One region of the Mesorhizobium sp. M0659 genome, then DNA from elsewhere that is predicted to be linked to it. Evidence: predicted binding sites of a transcription regulator. Region 1 holds the regulator's gene; each other region holds the start of a gene.
What was found. The regulator LexA, encoded in region 1, represses DNA repair genes until DNA is damaged. The targets are predictions, from matches to a motif close to TGTTCNNNNTGTGTTCNG.
Positions count from the first base shown of each region.

Region 2: a site for LexA is predicted at 3,957-3,974, ahead of NKI31_RS17470 (helicase-related protein). Genes of this name have one in related genera too.
Region 3: a site for LexA is predicted at 1,692-1,709, ahead of ssb (single-stranded DNA-binding protein). Genes of this name have one in related genera too.

Region 1 covers NZ_JAMYPY010000022.1:54,312-60,234, reverse strand. Annotated here, with positions in the region: gene NKI31_RS26500 (ComEC/Rec2 family competence protein) at 1-2,033, shown strand, start outside; gene lexA (transcriptional repressor LexA) at 2,027-2,809, opposite strand; gene NKI31_RS26490 (GntR family transcriptional regulator) at 3,014-3,778, opposite strand; gene kynU (kynureninase) at 3,944-5,191, shown strand; gene kynA (tryptophan 2,3-dioxygenase) at 5,295-5,923, opposite strand, start outside.
Region 2 covers NZ_JAMYPY010000010.1:26,558-32,480, forward strand. Annotated here, with positions in the region: gene NKI31_RS17450 (GNAT family N-acetyltransferase) at 1-433, shown strand, start outside; gene phaR (polyhydroxyalkanoate synthesis repressor PhaR) at 479-1,093, opposite strand; gene NKI31_RS17460 (acetyl-CoA C-acetyltransferase) at 1,396-2,580, shown strand; gene phbB (acetoacetyl-CoA reductase) at 2,710-3,435, shown strand; gene NKI31_RS17470 (helicase-related protein) at 4,130-5,923, shown strand, end outside.
Region 3 covers NZ_JAMYPY010000001.1:26,813-32,735, reverse strand. Annotated here, with positions in the region: gene NKI31_RS00195 (ATP-dependent Clp protease proteolytic subunit) at 1-256, opposite strand, end outside; gene NKI31_RS00190 (SRPBCC family protein) at 286-753, opposite strand; gene NKI31_RS00185 (ArsR/SmtB family transcription factor) at 750-1,064, opposite strand; gene NKI31_RS00180 (hypothetical protein) at 1,198-1,599, shown strand; gene ssb (single-stranded DNA-binding protein) at 1,810-2,343, shown strand; gene NKI31_RS00170 (DUF2306 domain-containing protein) at 2,381-2,779, shown strand; gene NKI31_RS00165 (OsmC family protein) at 2,803-3,228, shown strand; gene NKI31_RS00160 (MarC family protein) at 3,238-3,867, opposite strand; gene NKI31_RS00155 (VOC family protein) at 3,974-4,351, opposite strand; gene NKI31_RS00150 (hypothetical protein) at 4,386-4,922, opposite strand; gene NKI31_RS00145 (helix-turn-helix transcriptional regulator) at 5,010-5,861, shown strand.

The DNA.
Region 1 (5,923 bases):
CGCATCTGTTCTGCATGGCCGCGATGCTGTGCGCGCTCGGCGTCGTCGCCGCCAAAGTCGAGACTTGGCGCGCCGGAACGCAGATGCTCGGCTCCGAGATTCAGACACGGCTGACCGGCCGCGTCGTCAGTCTCGAACAGATGGAAAGCGGCCGCATCAGGCTGACGCTCGATGTGGTTTCGACCGCTTACCCCGAGCTGCGCTATGCCCCGGAGCGGGTCAGGCTCTCGGCGCGGACCGTTCCCGCCGATATGACCGCCGGCTCCCTGATCACCGGCTATGCCAGGCTGTTGCCGCCGACCGGTCCGGTGCGGCCGGAGAGCTACGATTTCTCCTTCGACAGCTATTTCACCGGTATCGGCGGCAGCGGCTTCTTTCTCGGCAATCCGAAAACCATTGCTACGCAGGGACCGCCGCCGCTGACCGCGCGGCTCTCCTCGGCAATCGAGAACGCGCGCGAAAACATTGCCGACCATATCAGGGGCAAAATCGGCGGCGCCGAAGGCGAGATTGCCGCGGCGTTGATTGTCGGGGTGCGCGCCGGCATCCCGGACGAGGTCAACGAAGCGATGCGGCGCACCGGCATCTACCACATCATCTCCATCTCCGGCCTGCACATGGCGCTGGTTGCCGGCACCATCATGGCGTTGCTGCGTGGCGCCTTTGCGCTGTTTCCCGATTTCTCTTCGCGCCGCCCAGTCAAGAAATATGCAGCAGTGGCAGCACTCGTCTCCATCGCCGCCTATCTCGTCATTTCAGGCGTCGTGGTTGCCGCCGAGCGCAGCTTCATCATGCTGGCGGTCATGCTTGTCGCCGTGCTGTTTGATCGCGCCGCACTCACCATGCGCAATCTGGCGATCTCCGCCATTGCCGTCATCCTGGTGTCGCCGCACGAGGTGGTCGGTCCCAGCTTCCAGATGTCGTTTGCTGCCACCGCCGCCCTTGTCGGCGCCTATGCCGGCTGGGCCGATTACCGCGCCGACAAGGTGAGAACGCCGCCGGCAAAGCGCTCCTTCGTCGGCTTCCTGTCGCGAAAATTCGCGCTGGCCATGGGCGGCCTCGCCATGACCTCGATCATCGCCGGCAGTGCAACCTTGCTGTTCGCCATCTGGCATTTTCAGCGTGTGTCGCCGCTCAGCCTGATCGCCAATCTGGCCGTGATGCCGATTGTTTCGTTGATCGTCATGCCTTTTGCCGTGCTCAGCGCACTGGCGATGCCGTTCGGCGCCGACGGGCCGTTCCTCTATGTGATGGGCAAGGGTCTGATGGCGATGATCGCTATATCGGCCTGGATTTCCGAGCGCTCGCCGGTCGACGCCGTCGGGCTGATCTCCATCCGCTCGGTGCTGTTGGTGGCGGTCGCCCTCGTCATCGCCACCATGGCCACCACCTGGCTCAGGTTGGCGGCCGTGCCTTTCGCGCTGGCCGGCCTGTTGACGGTGCCGCAGGTGCTTACGCCCGACGTGCTCATATCCGAGGATGCGCATCTGGTGGCCATGCCGACCGGTGGCGGCGAACTCGCCCTCAACCGCGAACGCTCCAACGAATTCACCACGGACAATTGGAAACGGGCGCTGCGGGCCGAAACCATTATCCCACCTGAGATTTTCGAGTCAACAGATACGCGGTTCGATCTCGATCCGCTCGATCTGCCGCCCGGCTCGCCCTTCTATTGCACCGGCGATCTCTGTATCGCCCGGCACCCTTCCGGAGCCATTGTAGCGCTTGCGAAAGACCGCAAGACGGCGCGGCCGGCCTGTGCCTTCGCGAGCCTGATCGTCATCGATGACGCCACCGCCTACAATCCGTGCCGCGACCCGCTGGTGCTGGTCGTGACGAAGAAACAGCTGGCCCGCGACGGCAGCGCCGCCGTCTTCTTCGATCCGCAATCGGCAGCTGCAGCGCCAACCATCCGCTTCGCCGTCGACAAGCCGTATCGCCCCTGGCACGAGCAACGCCGCTTCTCCCGCGAAGCGCGCGGCCTGCCGCCCTACAACCAGCGTGAAAAGTACAAACCCAAGCCGGCTCAGTAGCGCCGGATCAATCCGACAAGCTTGCCCTGCACCTTCACCCTGTCCGGTCCAAAAATGCGGGTCTCGTAGGCCGGGTTGGCGGCTTCCAGGGCGATCGAGGCGCCCTTGCGGCGGAAGCGTTTCAGGGTCGCTTCCTCATCGTCGACCAACGCCACCACGATCTCGCCGGGGCTGGCTGTGTCGGCATTGCGGATGATGACCGTGTCGCCATCGAAAATGCCGGCCTCGATCATCGAATCGCCCTTGACCTCGAGCGCGTAGTGTTCGCCGCCCATGATCATATCGGGCGGCACCGAGATCGAATGGGTCTGATGCTGGATGGCGTCGATCGGCACGCCGGCGGCGATGCGTCCCATAACCGGGATTGAAATCGCGGAAACGGCATCGTCATTGCCGGCCGACATCGAACGCGACGGCGAGCCCGGCTTGATCTGGCGGCCGAGACCGCCTTGGCCCATCGCGCCTTGTCCTTGGCCGCCTTGCCCTTGGCCGGTTTGACCAAGACTGCCCTGAATGACGCTCGGCGAAAACTTCCTCGCCGCATTGAGGCCTGGTGCGATCGAGTCGGGCAGCCGCAGCACTTCCAGCGCGCGCGCCCGGTTCGGCAGCCGGCGAATGAAACCGCGCTCCTCAAGCGCCGTGATCAGGCGGTGGATGCCGGACTTGGAGGCGAGGTCAAGCGCTTCCTTCATCTCGTCGAAGGACGGCGGGATTCCGCTCTCCTTCAGGCGTTCATGGATGAACATCAGAAGCTCATGTTGTTTGCGCGTCAGCATCGCGGCCCCCAGGGGTTCTGAAACCAGAATCAAAAAAACAAACCCAGAACAAACACTATCTGTTCCAGTTGTGTTCCGCAACCTTTTAAAGTTTAATGAATGTGTTGACGTTTTGTTCAGCGTAACGTTCGGCACCGCGAGCGGCGCTCGTAGTCGTTGGCCGGCAACGGGGTGAAACGAAGACAAAGTGCCCTGCGTCGTCGGCTACGATCGCCGCTTCCTTTTCGGACGGGGCTGCGCAGCATCCGCGCCGGGTTCACTCTGGGCATAGACCTGCATCGTGTAGCCGATGTGAGCGGTCATCAGAGTTTTCGCACGTTCGACGTCGCGATCGAGGGCCGCTTCCATCAGGGCGGTATGGTGTTCGATCGCGACGGCGTCGCGCAGGGCCGCCACGGCCTTCCGGTGTCCATCCGTGCGGCCGGCGGCGGCGCGCAGCGTCGGGGCCAGACCCAGAAAGCGGTGATGGCGATGCAATTGGTCGGAAATCGTCGCATTGAAGCGCAGCAGCCAACTGGATGTCGCGGCACTGAGCAGCGCCGCATGGAAGGCATCGTGTTTTTCGTACCACGCGTCGACCGCATCATCCGATGGATCGTCGAGAACAGACCCGCACCGTGAGAGACGATAGTGGGCTGCAACGACCGCGTCTTCCCACTCGCGGTCGCCCTTCTCGACCGATTCCACCAGCAGGGGCAGTTCGACCACCAGCCGCGCACGCGCCAGATCCTCGAGCTCCGCCCGAGAGACGGGAGCGACCGCAAACCCACGGTTGCTGATGGCGGTCACAAGCCGTTCCGCATCCAGCCGCGACAGCGCCTCGCGCAACGGCGTCCAGCCGATGCCGTAGGTGTTGCGCAGCGTGCTCAGCTTCAACGGCGCGGCAGGCGCCAGCCGGGTCGCAAGAATATCGCGCCTGAGCAGGCGATAGGCCACTTCCGTCTTCGAGGTCTGCTCGTCATCCAGCATCGTGATCCATCAGACATAAACGCTCGGCGGATCATTATATATCAAAGTCTTTCAATGGGTGAATTATATAATGTTTGACAGCTCAAGGGCGACCACTCAAGATCGCCGGCATGTTTGGGCGGCAGGCTCCGCCGCGCGCGTTTGTCCATGGAAGGGCGCCGGATCATGAGCACGACACCCGATCTCGCTACAATCGAAGCAATGGATGCCGCCGATCCGCTGCGCTCCATGCGTGAACGCTTTGTCTTGCCGCAAGGCGTGATTTATCTCGACGGCAATTCGCTGGGTGCCGCGTCACCAGCCGTCTTCAGCGAATTGCAACAGGCCGCCACGCAGGAATGGGCGCAGGACCTCATTCGCGCCTGGAACACGGCTGGCTGGTTCAACATGCCGGTGGAACTGGGAGATCAGCTCGGACGACTGATCGGCGCGGCTGACGGGCAGACGGTGGTCTGCGACACAACCTCGATCAACATCTACAAGCTGCTGCACGCCGCGCTCGGCATGCGGCCGAATCGGTCGGTCATCGTTGCCGAGGGCGACAGTTTCCCGACCGACCTCTACATGGCCGAAGGCGTCGCCTCGACCCGGCCGGGAACGCGGCTGCGGCTGGAGGGCGTCGACGCGGCCGCAATCGAGGAGCTGATCGACGACAGCGTTGCCGTCATCCTGGTCAACCACGTAAACTACAAATCCGGCCAGTTGCGCGACATGGCGGCGCTGACGCGCAAGGCACATGACGCCGGCGCGCTGATCATCTGGGACCTCTGCCACACCGCCGGCGCCTTGCCGGTCGAACTCGACCGTGCCAATGCCGATTTCGCTGTCGGCTGCACCTACAAATACCTCAATGGCGGCCCGGGCTCGCCGGCCTTCATCTACGCGGCCGAGCGCCACCATGGTGATATCAGGCAGCCGCTCAGCGGCTGGTGGGGCCATGCGCGGCCCTTTGCCTTCGAGCAGGGCTTTGCCGTCGGCAGCGGGATCCGCCGCTTCCTGTGCGGAACGCAGCCGGTGCTGTCGATGCGGGCGCTCAAGGGCGCGCTCGATATCTGGAACGACGTCGACATGGCGGCGGTGCGCAGAAAAAGCATCGCACTGACCGACCTGTTTATCCAGCTCGTCGAAGCCAGATGCGGCGCCTACGGCCTTGAACTCGAAAGCCCGCGCGACGGCAGCCAGCGCGGCAGCCAGGTGTCGTTCCTCCACCCGCATGGCTACCAGGTGATGCGGGCGCTGATCGAGCGCGGCGTGATCGGCGATTTTCGGGCGCCGTCGACCATCCGTTTCGGCTTCACGCCGCTCTATGTCGGTTATGGCGATGTCTGGCAGGCGGTCGAAGCGCTGGAGGATATTTTGCGCACCGGCGCCTGGCAGGACGCCCGCTTCGCGGTGAAGACCGCGGTTACGTGAGAAACTAGAGCAATTTCAGGAAGTGTGAAGCGGTTTTCCGTCCGAAATTGCGTCAATCAAAGAGCTAGAGCATTTCGCCGTTTCCGTTAAACGGTGAAATGCTCTAGAGCCGGGTGCGGACCGTCCAGAGCTCCGGAAACAGCACGACCTCCAGCATCTTCTTCAGATAGGAGGCGCCTGAGGTGCCGCCCGTGCCGCGCTTCAAGCCGATGATGCGCTCGACCGTGGTGACGTGGTTGAAGCGCCAGCGGCGGAAATAATCCTCGAAGTCGACCAGCTTCTCGGCCAGTTCGTAGAGCATCCAGTAGCGCTGCGGGTCGCGGTAGACGGTTTGCCAGGCAGCCAGCACTTCTTCGTTCTCGACGCGCGTCTCGCGCCAGTCCGTGCGACTGGCGTCGGCGCCGATGTCGAAGCCATTGCGCGCCAAAAGCAGAAGCGCCTCATCATAGAGCGACGGCGTGGCCAGGATGGCTTCCAGCCTGTCCGTAAGGTCGGGCCGGTGCTTGTGCGGCCCGAGCATGGCAAGGTTGCGGTTGCCGGCCATGAACTCGATAGCGCGGTACTGCCACGACTGGAAGCCCGAGGATTGGCCGAGCGCGTCGCGAAACTCGGTGTATTCGCTTGGCGTCATCGTGCGCAGCACGTCCCAGGCATTGTTGAGCTGCTCGAAGATGCGCGCGACGCGAGACAGCATCTTGAAGCTCGGTTCGAGGCGGTCGGCGCGGATAGAGC
Region 2 (5,923 bases), on a different contig from region 1:
GCGCCAGGATGTCGGTGCGGTGCTCGCCCTCATACGGGCGCTAGCCGTCTTCGAGGGTTATGACGACAAGCTTCGCGTCACCGAAGCGAACCTCATCGAGCACGGGCTGGGGCCATCGCCCCGGTTCGGCGTGTTGGTGGCGGAGCGAGAGGGCGTGATCGTCGGCATCGCCGTCCACTACCTCATCCCCTGGACCTACGACCTGAAGCCGGTTGTCTGGCTGAAGGAACTCTACGTCACTGAAGCGACGCGCGGCATGGGGGTCGGCCATGCGCTTGTTGAACAGCTTCGCCAACACGCTTTGAGCATTGGTGCCTCCGCCATCAAATGGACGGTGCTGAAATCCAACTCGCCGGCCAAAGCCTTCTACCGCTCGCTCGACGGCCAGCCCGACGATATCTGGGAACCGTGGCAGCTGAAAATCGACCCGTGACGGCCGCCTCAACCAACTGAGGGCGGTCGACCATGCGGCGGTCGCTTACGACATGGTGTCGAGCTTGCGCTGCATGGCGGCGATCTGTTGCTTCAGTTCCTGAAGGTCGTCGCCGCTCTTTTCCGGGACGTCCTTGCGGGCCGGCTCGGGTGCAGCCGCGGCCGCAGCATTTGTGGCGGCGGTCGGGAACGGCGTGAACAGGCGCATCGCGTTCTGGAACATTTCCATGTTGCGGCGTGTCTGCTCTTCCAGCGCCTTGATCGGAGTGGCGATCTTCATCACATCCAGCGGCGACTTGCCGATCGCGCCCTTCATCTGCTCGCGGAACCGCTCCTGTTCCTTGGAGAAGGCCATCATCGACTGTTCGAGGAAGCTCGGCACGATCTGCTGCATCTGGTCGCCATAGAAAGCGATCAGCTGGCGCAGGAACGGGATCGGCAGCATGTTCTGCCCATCCTTGTTCTCCAGTTCGAAGATGATCTGCGTCAGCACCGGATGGGTAATGTCGTCACCGGTCTTGGCGTCCTGGACGGTGAACTCCTCGCCCTTCTTGACCATCTCGGCCAGATCCTCGAGCGTCACATAGGTGCTGGTGCCGGTGTTGTAGAGCCGGCGATTGGCATATTTCTTGATAATGATAGGGTCGTCTTTCGCGGCCATCAGCATCCTCCCGGGACACCGGCGCGCCTGAGTAAGCCGCCGGTAACGATTGCGCCATTTTTAAGGATATGCGCAAAAGCTCTATAATTCCAAGCGCTTTGTGCAGTGCGGCATCATTTATTGCTGCATGGCCGGCCAATTATGCTGCGCAGCAAAGGTTGGGCGATCCCGCCGGCCGCTCACGCCCTGCTTGCGGCGCTTGGCCGGCATGCCCATTTCCGGTTTGACTTGGGGTGTGGAACGGGCAAGAAAAGTCCCAACAAGCCCCCAAGAACACGACACCTCGAAGTCTGGAGAGAAAAATGTCCGCTTCCAATTCAATCGTCGTTGCCAGCGCCGCACGCACGGCTGTCGGCTCTTTCAACGGCGCCTTCGCCGCCACCCCGGCGCATGAACTTGGCGCCGTCGTCATCAGGGAGCTTTTGGCGCGCGCCGGCGTCGAGCCGGGTGAAGTCGACGAGGTCATTCTCGGCCAGGTGCTGACCGCCGCGCAGGGCCAGAACCCCGCCCGCCAGGCGTCGATCAATGCCGGCCTGCCCCAGGAGACCACCGCCTGGGGGCTCAACCAGGTTTGCGGCTCTGGCCTGCGCGCCATCGCGCTCGGCATGCAGCAGATCGCCGCCGGCGACGCCACTGTGATCATCGCCGGCGGCCAGGAATCGATGTCGCTGTCGCCGCACGCCGAGCACCTGCGCGCCGGCGTCAAGATGGGCGACTACAAGATGATCGACACCATGATCAAGGACGGGTTGTGGGACGCCTTCAACGGCTACCACATGGGCAACACCGCCGAGAACGTCGCCCGCCAGTTCCAGATCACCCGCGACGACCAGGACCAGTTTGCGCTGGCCTCGCAAAACAAGGCCGAGGCCGCGCAGAAGGCCGGCAAGTTCAAGGACGAGATCGTCGCCTTCACGATCAAGGGCAGGAAGGGCGACACTGTCGTCGACCAGGACGAGTACATCCGCCACGGCGCCACCATCGACGCCATGTCCAAGCTGAAGCCGGCTTTCGACAAGGACGGCACCGTGACCGCCGCCAACGCGTCGGGCATCAATGACGGCGCCGCCGGCGCGCTGCTGATGAGCGAGGCTGAAGCCACAAGGCGCGGCATCACCCCGCTGGTGCGCATCGCCTCATGGGCGACGGCCGGCGTCGATCCGGCGATCATGGGCACCGGACCTATTCCCGCCTCGAAGCGGGCGCTCGAGAAGGCCGGCTGGTCGGTCAAGGACCTCGACCTTGTCGAGGCCAATGAAGCCTTCGCTGCGCAGGCCTGCGCCGTCAACAAGGGCATGGGCTGGGATACGTCGATCGTCAACGTCAATGGCGGCGCCATCGCCATCGGCCATCCGATCGGCGCGTCGGGCGCCCGCGTCTTCAACACGCTGGTTTTCGAGATGCGCCGCCGCCGCGCCAAGAAGGGCCTTGCCACGCTGTGCATCGGCGGCGGCATGGGCGTCGCTCTGTGCGTGGAAGCGCTGTGAACAAGAAGTGAGTAGTGAATAGGGAGTAGTGAATAGGGAAGAAGGAGCAGCGCGGCGGGATATCGATCCCTACTCGCTATTCCCTACTCCCTATTCCCTTCTTCCGACCAAAGGGAGGAAGAACTTTCAATGACCAAAGTAGCGCTCGTCACCGGTGGATCGCGCGGCATCGGCGCCGCCATATCGATCGGCCTGAAGAATGCCGGTTACACCGTTGCCGCCAACTATGCCGGCAATGACGAGGCAGCGGGGAAGTTCAGCGCACAAACCGGCATCAAGGCCTACAAATGGTCGGTCGCCGACTACGACGCCTGTGCCGCCGGAATCAAACAGGTCGAGGCCGATCTCGGCCCGGTCTCGGTGCTGGTCAACAATGCCGGCATTACCCGCGACGCCATGTTCCACAAGCTGACGCGCGAGCAGTGGAAGGAAGTCATCGACACCAATCTGTCTGGGGTCTTCAACATGACGCATCCGCTGTGGGGCGGCATGCGCGACCGCAAATTCGGCCGCGTCATCACCATCTCCTCCATCAACGGCCAGAAAGGCCAGGCCGGCCAGGTCAACTATTCCGCCGCAAAGGCCGGCGACATCGGCTTCTCGAAGGCGCTGGCGCAGGAGGGCGCGCGCGCGGGCATCACAGTCAATGTCATCTGCCCCGGCTACATCGCCACCGAGATGGTCAAGGCGATCGACGAGAAGGTGCTGAATGAACGCATCATTCCGCAGATCCCGGTCGGCCGCCTCGGCGAACCGGAAGAGATCGCGCGTTGCGTCGTCTTCCTCGCCTCTGAGGACGCCGGTTTCATCACCGGCTCGACCATCACCGCCAATGGCGGCCAGTACTTCGTCTGAACGACAGCAATTTCGCCCGGTAGGACGGGCCGCCTTAAGGCCCGTTTTTCATCGCCGGCCGGCGATGTTCCCCGGGCTGCGCGCGAGACATTGACCCGTTCCGGCACGCAAAGATTAACGATTTTTAGGCGCCCTGTGCAAAACCCGGTTCGCAAGCTGTGAATTCTCGGTGGACAAGCTGTGGATAACACAAGATGTTGGGGTGAACAAACCAGGAAAATCCCGCCATCGCTGATTCGTCACCCATTCGTTCCGGCTTTGAGCGGAACGTTAACGACCAAGGCCGAATACCACCGGAAAATGGTTAAGGCCGATTAAGAAAATTCAGCAATTTCATAATGTTGGCCGAGGCGTATCGGATCACGACGATGCCCGGCGGCAAAGGTTAACGCCAATGGTCGCCTTGCAGGAATCGGGCCAGTTTCCGCGATTCAGCATATGGTGAGACTCAGGCTCGCAAAATCCACATGTAGCCGTGAACAAAAGCTGAATCTGCCGGAGTCACTGATTCGTCTCCGATTCGTTCCAGACTCGTTCCAACTGTTAATTGAGACCTCAACGACGGACCGTGGGACTGCCGGCCGGAACATTCCGCTTTCGCTTCGCGCCTGAAATCCCTATGTGTCGCCTGTCATACGCGCCACGCGAGGCGCGCTCCCGACAACACGATGCAGAAAGCCTCATCTCCAGGCCGATGAACATCCAGCCGAAACACACCGAGCCGCTGATCCTGTCGGGCCGCGACGTGACTGCCGTGCTGGGTCCGACCAACACCGGCAAGACCCATCTCGCCATCGAGCGCATGGTGGCGCATGAGAGCGGCATTATCGGGCTGCCGCTCCGCCTTCTGGCGCGCGAGGTCTATGCCCGCGTCTGCGAAAAGGTCGGCGCCCACAAGGTGGCGCTCATCACCGGCGAGGAAAAAATCCAGCCGCCCGGCGCGAAATATTCGGTCTGCACCGTCGAAGCCATGCCGCGCGAGACCGACGTTGCCTTCGTCGCCATCGACGAGGTGCAACTCGCCGGCGACCTCGAGCGCGGCCACATCTTCACCGACCGTATCCTGCACCTGCGCGGCCGCCAGGAAACGCTGCTGCTCGGCGCGGCCACCATGCATGGCATCCTGCAAAAGCTGCTGAGAGGCGTCTCGGTGGTGACGCGCCCTCGCCTGTCGCACCTGGCCTATGCCGGCTCGAAGAAATTGACCCGCCTGCCGCGGCGTACGGCGATCGTCGCTTTCTCCGCCGACGAGGTCTATGCCATCGCTGAGCTGATCCGCCGCCAGCAAGGAGGAGCGGCGGTCGTGCTCGGCGCGCTGTCGCCCCGCACCCGCAATGCCCAGGTGGCAATGTTCCAGGCAGGCGACGTCGACTATCTCGTCGCCACCGACGCCATCGGCATGGGGCTCAACCTTGATCTCGATCATGTCGCCTTCGCCCAGAACCGCAAATTCGACGGCTATCAGTACCGCAATCTCACGGCGGCCGAGCTCGGCCAGATCGCCGGCCGCGCCGGCCGCCATCTGCGCGACGGCACCTTCGGCGTCACCGGCCAGGTCGATCCGCTGGACGAGGAACTGGTCAAGCGCATCGAGGGGCACGAGTTCGATCCGGTGAAGGTGCTGCAATGGCGCACCGCGCATTTCGACTTCGCCAGCCTCGACGCGCTGAAGCGCTCGATCGAAACCAACGCGCCGGTCGAAGGCCTGACGCGGGCGCTGCCGGCGGTCGATGCCCAGGCGCTCGAACATCTCTCCCGCGACGAGGACATCCGCGCGCTGGCTACCAATGCCAAGCGCGTCGCGCTGCTGTGGGAAGCCTGCGCGTTGCCGGACTACCGCAAGATCGCGCCGGCCCAGCACTCCGACCTGATCGCTTCTATCTACACCGACCTCGCCAAACACGGCCATGTCGACGAGAACTACATGGCCGAGCAGGTGCGCCGCGCCGATACGACCGAGGGGGACATCGACACGCTGTCGCACCGCATTGCGCAGATCCGCACCTGGACATTCGTGTCCAACCGGCCGGGCTGGCTGGCCGATCAGGCACACTGGCGGGAAAAGACGCGCGAAATCGAAGACAGATTGTCGGATGCGCTGCATGAGCGGTTGACGAAACGGTTTGTAGACCGCAGGACTTCCGTCCTCATGCGGCGCCTTAGAGAAAATACAATGCCTGAAGCCGAAATCAGTCCTACCGGAACCGTCCTTGTCGAAGGCCATCATGTCGGCGAGTTGCAAGGGTTCCGCTTCACCGCCGACCAGAGCGCCGGCGGCGAAGACGCCAAGGCCGTGCGTACGGCAGCGCAAAAAGCGCTGGCCGCCGAGTTCGAGGCGCGTGCCGAACGCTTCGGCGCCTGCGCCAATGGCGACCTTGCGCTCGGCTCCGACGGCACGCTGCGCTGGATCGGCGCGCCGATCGGCACGCTGGTTGCCGGCGAGGACGCGCTGAAGCCGCGCCTGGTGCTTTTGGCCGACGAGCAGTTG
Region 3 (5,923 bases), on a different contig from region 1:
GCATCGTGTCGTAGATGGCGAAACCGCTGGTCACCACGCCGCCCGGCGAGTTGATGTAGAGCGAGATCTCCTTGTCGGGATTGTCCGATTCCAGCGACAGGAGCTGGGCGCAGACCAGCGCCGACATGCCGTCATTGATCTCGCCATTGACGAAGATGATGCGCTCGCGCAGCAGCCGCGAGAAAATGTCGAAGGCGCGTTCGCCGCGGCTCGATTGCTCGATCACCATCGGCACCAGATTGGCAAAGCCGCTCATCTCATTGTCTCCGTTTTGATTTTTCCGGTTCAGGCGGCGCGCAGCAACAGGCGTGGCGCGTTGGCGGCGACAGGCCGCTTGGGCTTGTATGCGCGCAGCCAGAGCCGGCAGCCGGCGCCGGCCATCGCGACCGCAGGCGTCAGGACAAACCCGTCATGGACGATGCGCAGATGCGTGCCGCCGGAAACGGTGCGGGCGAGTGTGAAGGTGACGATGCTCCCCAGCTCCTCGCGGTCGGCGTCGCCGGAACGCTCGCGCCAGGAATAGCGCAGCAGGCGCCCCGGTTCGGCATCGAGCACTTCGCACTCGATCGGCTTCTCAGGCCCGGCAAAGGCAAAGCGGCTGCCGGTTTCCGGATTGATGTCGTTCGGCATCATCCATTCCGCCAAGAGGTCCGGCACGGTCAGTGCCCGCCACACTTTTTCCGGTGCGTCCGGCAGATCGCATTCGAAGGCGAGGGCATCTTTGGCGGTCTGCGTCTGCTTTTCGTCGGTCATTGGTCCATGTCCTTCAAAACGGCCTTCAGTCTTTCGATGCGCTCCGGCCAGAATGCGCGGTAGCGTTCGATCCAGCCGAGCAGCGGCTCGAGCCCTTGCGGATCGGCGCGATAGTAGGCGTTGCGGCCGGCGCGTCTTTCGCTGACCAGGCCTGCGCCGCGCAGCACGGCAAGGTGCTGCGACACCGCCGGCTGCGACACGCTCATGCCGGTGCGCAACTCCGACACGCTCATCTCGCCGGAAGTCAGCCGCTCGTAGACGGCGCGTCGCGTCGGGTCGGCCAGGGCGCGAAAAATCTCTGCTTCGATCATGGCAAAAGCATAAGTCGATACTTATCGATTTGGCAAGGGGTGTTTTGAATGCCGCGTATTGATTGGATCCTGCCGGGCCTCTAAGCCGTGGGGAACAAGATGGGCCGATCATCGCGAGGCAGGAGTAGTATTTATGAATTCCAACGTCGATCTTTCGTCCGCCGAGAACCTCAACGAGGCTCTGAGGCTCTATCGCCGCCTCGTACTCGGTATAGGAGCGATCGCCGTCATCGGTTTCGTGGCCGTGATCTTGTTGGCCAAGCTGGGTACGGCGCTATCGCCGCCATACGGGATTTACATCTTCGGCGAAGGATTGGGGACCTGGGGCCTGATCGCGGTGGTAGCGGCGCTCGTCGCTCAGGTGTGGTGGCACGGGCGCGCGATCGGGAAATTGCTGAATGACCCGGCTCTGAAATCTGAACCTGCAGTCGGGCTGATGTCGGCGCCAACCGTGATCGCACAGCGCGCCCATGGCATGGGCATGGAGTGGAGCGGCTTTTTCGGTCCGTTGCGGCCAGCTAAAAAACGGCGCTGACGACACCGCTTCTCGCCCCTGCGTGTCAGCTAAATCCACGCGCCCGCGTCGGCGATTGCTGCCATTCCTTGACAATCCGTGGTTAACAGTATAGGAACGAAAAGGGAACAAAAACCTTGTGGGAAAAGCCAGCCGCGGCAAGCCAGGATTGTGCGCGGCCTGTAAGGTGAACGACTTGAAATTTGTTTCGGATGAGCACGGAGAAGTGTCATGGCGGGTAGCGTCAACAAGGTCATTCTGGTCGGTAACCTCGGCGCGGACCCTGAAATCCGCCGCCTGAATTCCGGTGACCCGGTCGTCAACATCCGCATCGCCACGTCGGAAAGCTGGCGCGACAAGAATTCCGGCGAGCGCAAGGAAAAGACCGAATGGCACAACGTCGTCATTTTCAATGACCAGATCGCCAAGGTCGCCGAGCAGTACCTTAAGAAGGGCATGAAGGTTTACGTCGAAGGCCAGCTGCAGACACGCAAATGGCAGGACCAGACCGGCGCCGACAAGTACACGACCGAAGTCGTGCTGCAGAAATTCCGCGGCGAGCTGCAGATGCTCGATTCTCGCGGCGAGGGCGGCGGTCAGGTCGGCAACTATGCCGGCGGCGGCGGCGCGAGCCGTGGCTCGGATTTCGGCCAGTCTGGCCCCAATGAGAGCTTCAACCGCGGCGGCAACAGCGGTGGCGGCGGTTCCAAGGGCGGCGGTGGCGGCGGCTCGTCGCGCGAACTGGACGACGAAATCCCGTTCTGAGCTGACGATAGTCAGCGATATCTGAGGAGAGGGCGCGATGTCGCTCGGACCGCTTCTATCGGCGCGCCCTCCCATTCCATGGCACGCCTTCGCGGCCCTTGCCGCGCTTGCCATTGGCGCTACGCAACTGGCGCTGCCGAAAGGCACGACGCGTCATCGTGTCGTCGGCTATACCTGGGCGGCGCTGATGCTGGTCGTCGCCATCTCCAGTTTCTGGATCCAGCAGATACGCCTCGTCGGTCCGTTCAGCCCGATCCATCTCTTGTCGATGTTAGTGTTGATCGCCGTGCCGCTGGCGGTCTGGCACGCGCATATGCATCGGGTCGCCACACATCGCAGGGTCACGATATCGCTGTATGTTTTCGCCCTGATCGGCGCCGGCGTGTTCACGCTGCTGCCGGGGCGGATCATGCACACGGTCGTCTTCGGCCAGTGACGCTTTCTGAAAGGAAGATTGCCGTGAAAGCCCGGATCAAATGGGTCGAGGAGCGCACCTTCGTCGGCGAGTCCGGGAGCGGCCACAAGGTTGTGCTGGGAACCGCCTCCGGGCCGGAAGGCAAGACGCCGGGTCCGAGCCCGATGGAGATGGTGCTGATCGGCACCGGCGGCTGCTCGGCCTATGATGTCGTCCACATCCTCGAAAAAGGCCGCGAGGCGATCGAGGACTGTGTTGTCGAACTCGACGCCGACCGGGCCGAAACCGACCCGAAAGTCTTCACCCGCATCCACATGCATTTCATCGTCACGGGCCACGCGCTGTCGCGCGACAAGGTCCAGCGCGCCATCAACCTGTCGATCGAGAAATACTGCTCGGCCTCGGCCATGCTGGCCAAGACGGCTGTCATCACCCACGATTTCAAGGTCGTCGATACGGCGGTGGAGTAGGGGCTGCCGTTACCCCGCCATCAGCGCCTTGATGCCATCCGCGACGAACTGAACCGCAAGCGCGGCCAGGATGACGCCGAGCAGGCGGGTGAGGATCGAGCGGCCGGTCTGGCCGAGGATGCGGTCGATGCGCTCCGACAGCACGAACACCAGATAGGTGATGGCAAGGCAGACGAAGATGATGCCGACCAGCGCCGCTTGTGCTGCAAAACCCTGAAACGAGCCCGACAGTAGCACGGTCGCCGAAATCGCACCGGGGCCGGCGATCAGCGGGATCGCCAGCGGGAAGGCCGCGATATTGTGGATCATGTCCTTGGTGATGGCGACGTCGCCGATCTTCTCCTTGCGGTCCTGGCGGCGCTCGAACACCATTTCGAACGCGATGAAGAACAGCAAAAACCCGCCGGCGACGCGGAAAGCCGGCAGCGTGATGCCGAACACCGACAGGATGGAGGCCCCGGCCACCGCAAACAGCGCCATCACCAGGAAGCCGATGATCGAGGCGCGCACCGAGACCTGCTGACGTTCCTCGCGGTTCATGCCGCGTGTCACCGCGAGGAAGAGCGGCGCGAGACCTGGCGGGTCGATGGTCACCAGAATGGTGACGAAGGCGTTGAACAGGCTGTCGAAACTCGGCATCGCTGACCCCTCCCGCCGGGCCGGACCCCTGCGCCACGATAGTGGTAGAGCAAAGCCTGGCCGGTGGGAACCGTCTGAGATGGCGGTACCGGAGACGCCGGCAGTGTTAGGCGGCAGCGTTGCAACAGGCCTCCAGGCGATAGCCGTCGGGATCGACGATGAAGGCAGCGTAATAGTTCTCGCCATAGTCGGCGCGCAGCCCCGGCGCGCCATTGTCGCTGCCGCCTGCACGCAAGGCGTCGGCGTGAAAGGCGTCGACGCTCCGCCTGGTCGGCGCGGTAAAGCAGAAATGCAGACCGGACTTCTCGTCCGATGGCACTGGCCGCTCCGCGTCGTTCACCCACAGCGCGACGGCTTGCGCACCATAACCCAGTGAGCCTGGCGACTGGCTGAGGCAGGAATAACCGAGCGGCTTTAGCGCGGCATCGTAGAAGGGCTTCGAAACGTTGGTGTCGCGGACGCCGATCGAGACATGGTCAAGCATGCTTTTGGTCACCTTTTTGCAATATGTTGCGTCATCAGTCGTGGGCGACGCGGCGCGCCAGGAACTCGACTTCGAGACGCCATGTCTTGCCATCGTCGTGCGAACGCTCGCCGAGCCAGCGGAAGCTGTCTTTGGTGATGCGCGAAAAGCTCCAGCGGACCGAGGAACCAGTGCCGTCGGCGCCGACCTGCACAATCGTGTCGCCTTCGGCGCGACCAAGCTGGCGGCTGTAGTATTGGTTGCGCGGGTCGCTCCAGAAGATGTGCCAGGCATCCGAGCCGGGATCATAGGCCCGAAGCGTTGTGCCATAGAAAGTCCATTTGCGGAGCGAGGGCGAGGGGCCGGCATCGCGTGCGGGCAGGATCCATACGTCCTGGATCGCCCTGCCTTCCAGGACCCAGCCGAAATGCACCTCGCCGCGTCCGGTGAGAACCGTGCCGTCCTCGAGATGGCGCGTGGCATCGAATGTCCAGGCGCCGACGAAGCGGCCGTAGAGATCCAGCTTTTCAGCCAGGCCGGAATTGGGGCCGTCGCTGTGGAGCGCTTCGGCAAAGGAGGATGTACCGATCATACTTGCTGCCTTCGTAGTGTCAGGAGGCTGCAAGCGATAGGCCCCGACCGGGTGTCGCGCTTGGGAAAAATTGCTATCTTTCAAGCCATGACGACGAGCGAACAAAACCTGGCATCGGGGCAGGGTTGGTATGTCTGTGACGTGCTGTGCACGGCCGGCGCCGGCGACCGCCCGTTCGAGGAGGCGCACGACACCTTCTGCGTTGCCGCTGTCACCAGCGGCACCTTCCGCTACCGCACCAGGCAAGGCGCCGCCATGCTGGCGCCGGGCGCGATCCTGCTCGGCAATGTCGGCGCCTGCTATGAATGCGGGCATGAGCATGGCGCCGGCGACCGTTGCCTGTCCTTCCACTTCGCTCCGGCCTATCTCGACCGCATCGCCAGCGACGTGCCCGGCGCGAGCAAGCTCGCCTTCGGCGTGCCGCATATGCCGCCCTTGCCGGCGCTGGCATCGCTGCTGGCCGAGGCGGAAGCGGCGCGCGAGATGGTCGACATCGACGCCTTTGAAGAGCTTGGCCTGCGAATTGCCGGCGCAGCACTGGCAGTTGCCGGCGCAGCACTGCCCGTCGCCAGCGATGCGGTGCCTGGCGTTCGACCGCCGAGCCGCCGCGACCAGAAACGGGTTGCCGAGGCGGTGCGGCAGATCGAGCTCAATGCCGACAGGCCGGTCTCGCTTTCCGAGCTTGCCTGCGCGACGGCGACCAGCCCGTATCATTTCCTGCGCACCTTCCGGCAGGTCGCCGGCATGACGCCCTATCAGTTTCTGCTGAGAACCCGGCTGCACCGCGCGGCGGTGCGGCTGCGCATGTCAGGCGATGCCATCTCGGAAATCGCCTTCGAGGCCGGTTTCAACGATTTGTCGACGTTCAATCGCCGTTTCCGGCGCGTCATGGGTGAGACGCCTGGCCACTATCGCTCCCGGCGGGTGGCTACCCGCTGACGCGTCTGTCTGCCTCCAGATACGCTCTTGACTTGGAAAACTGTCCTTCGCAGGCTTTTGCC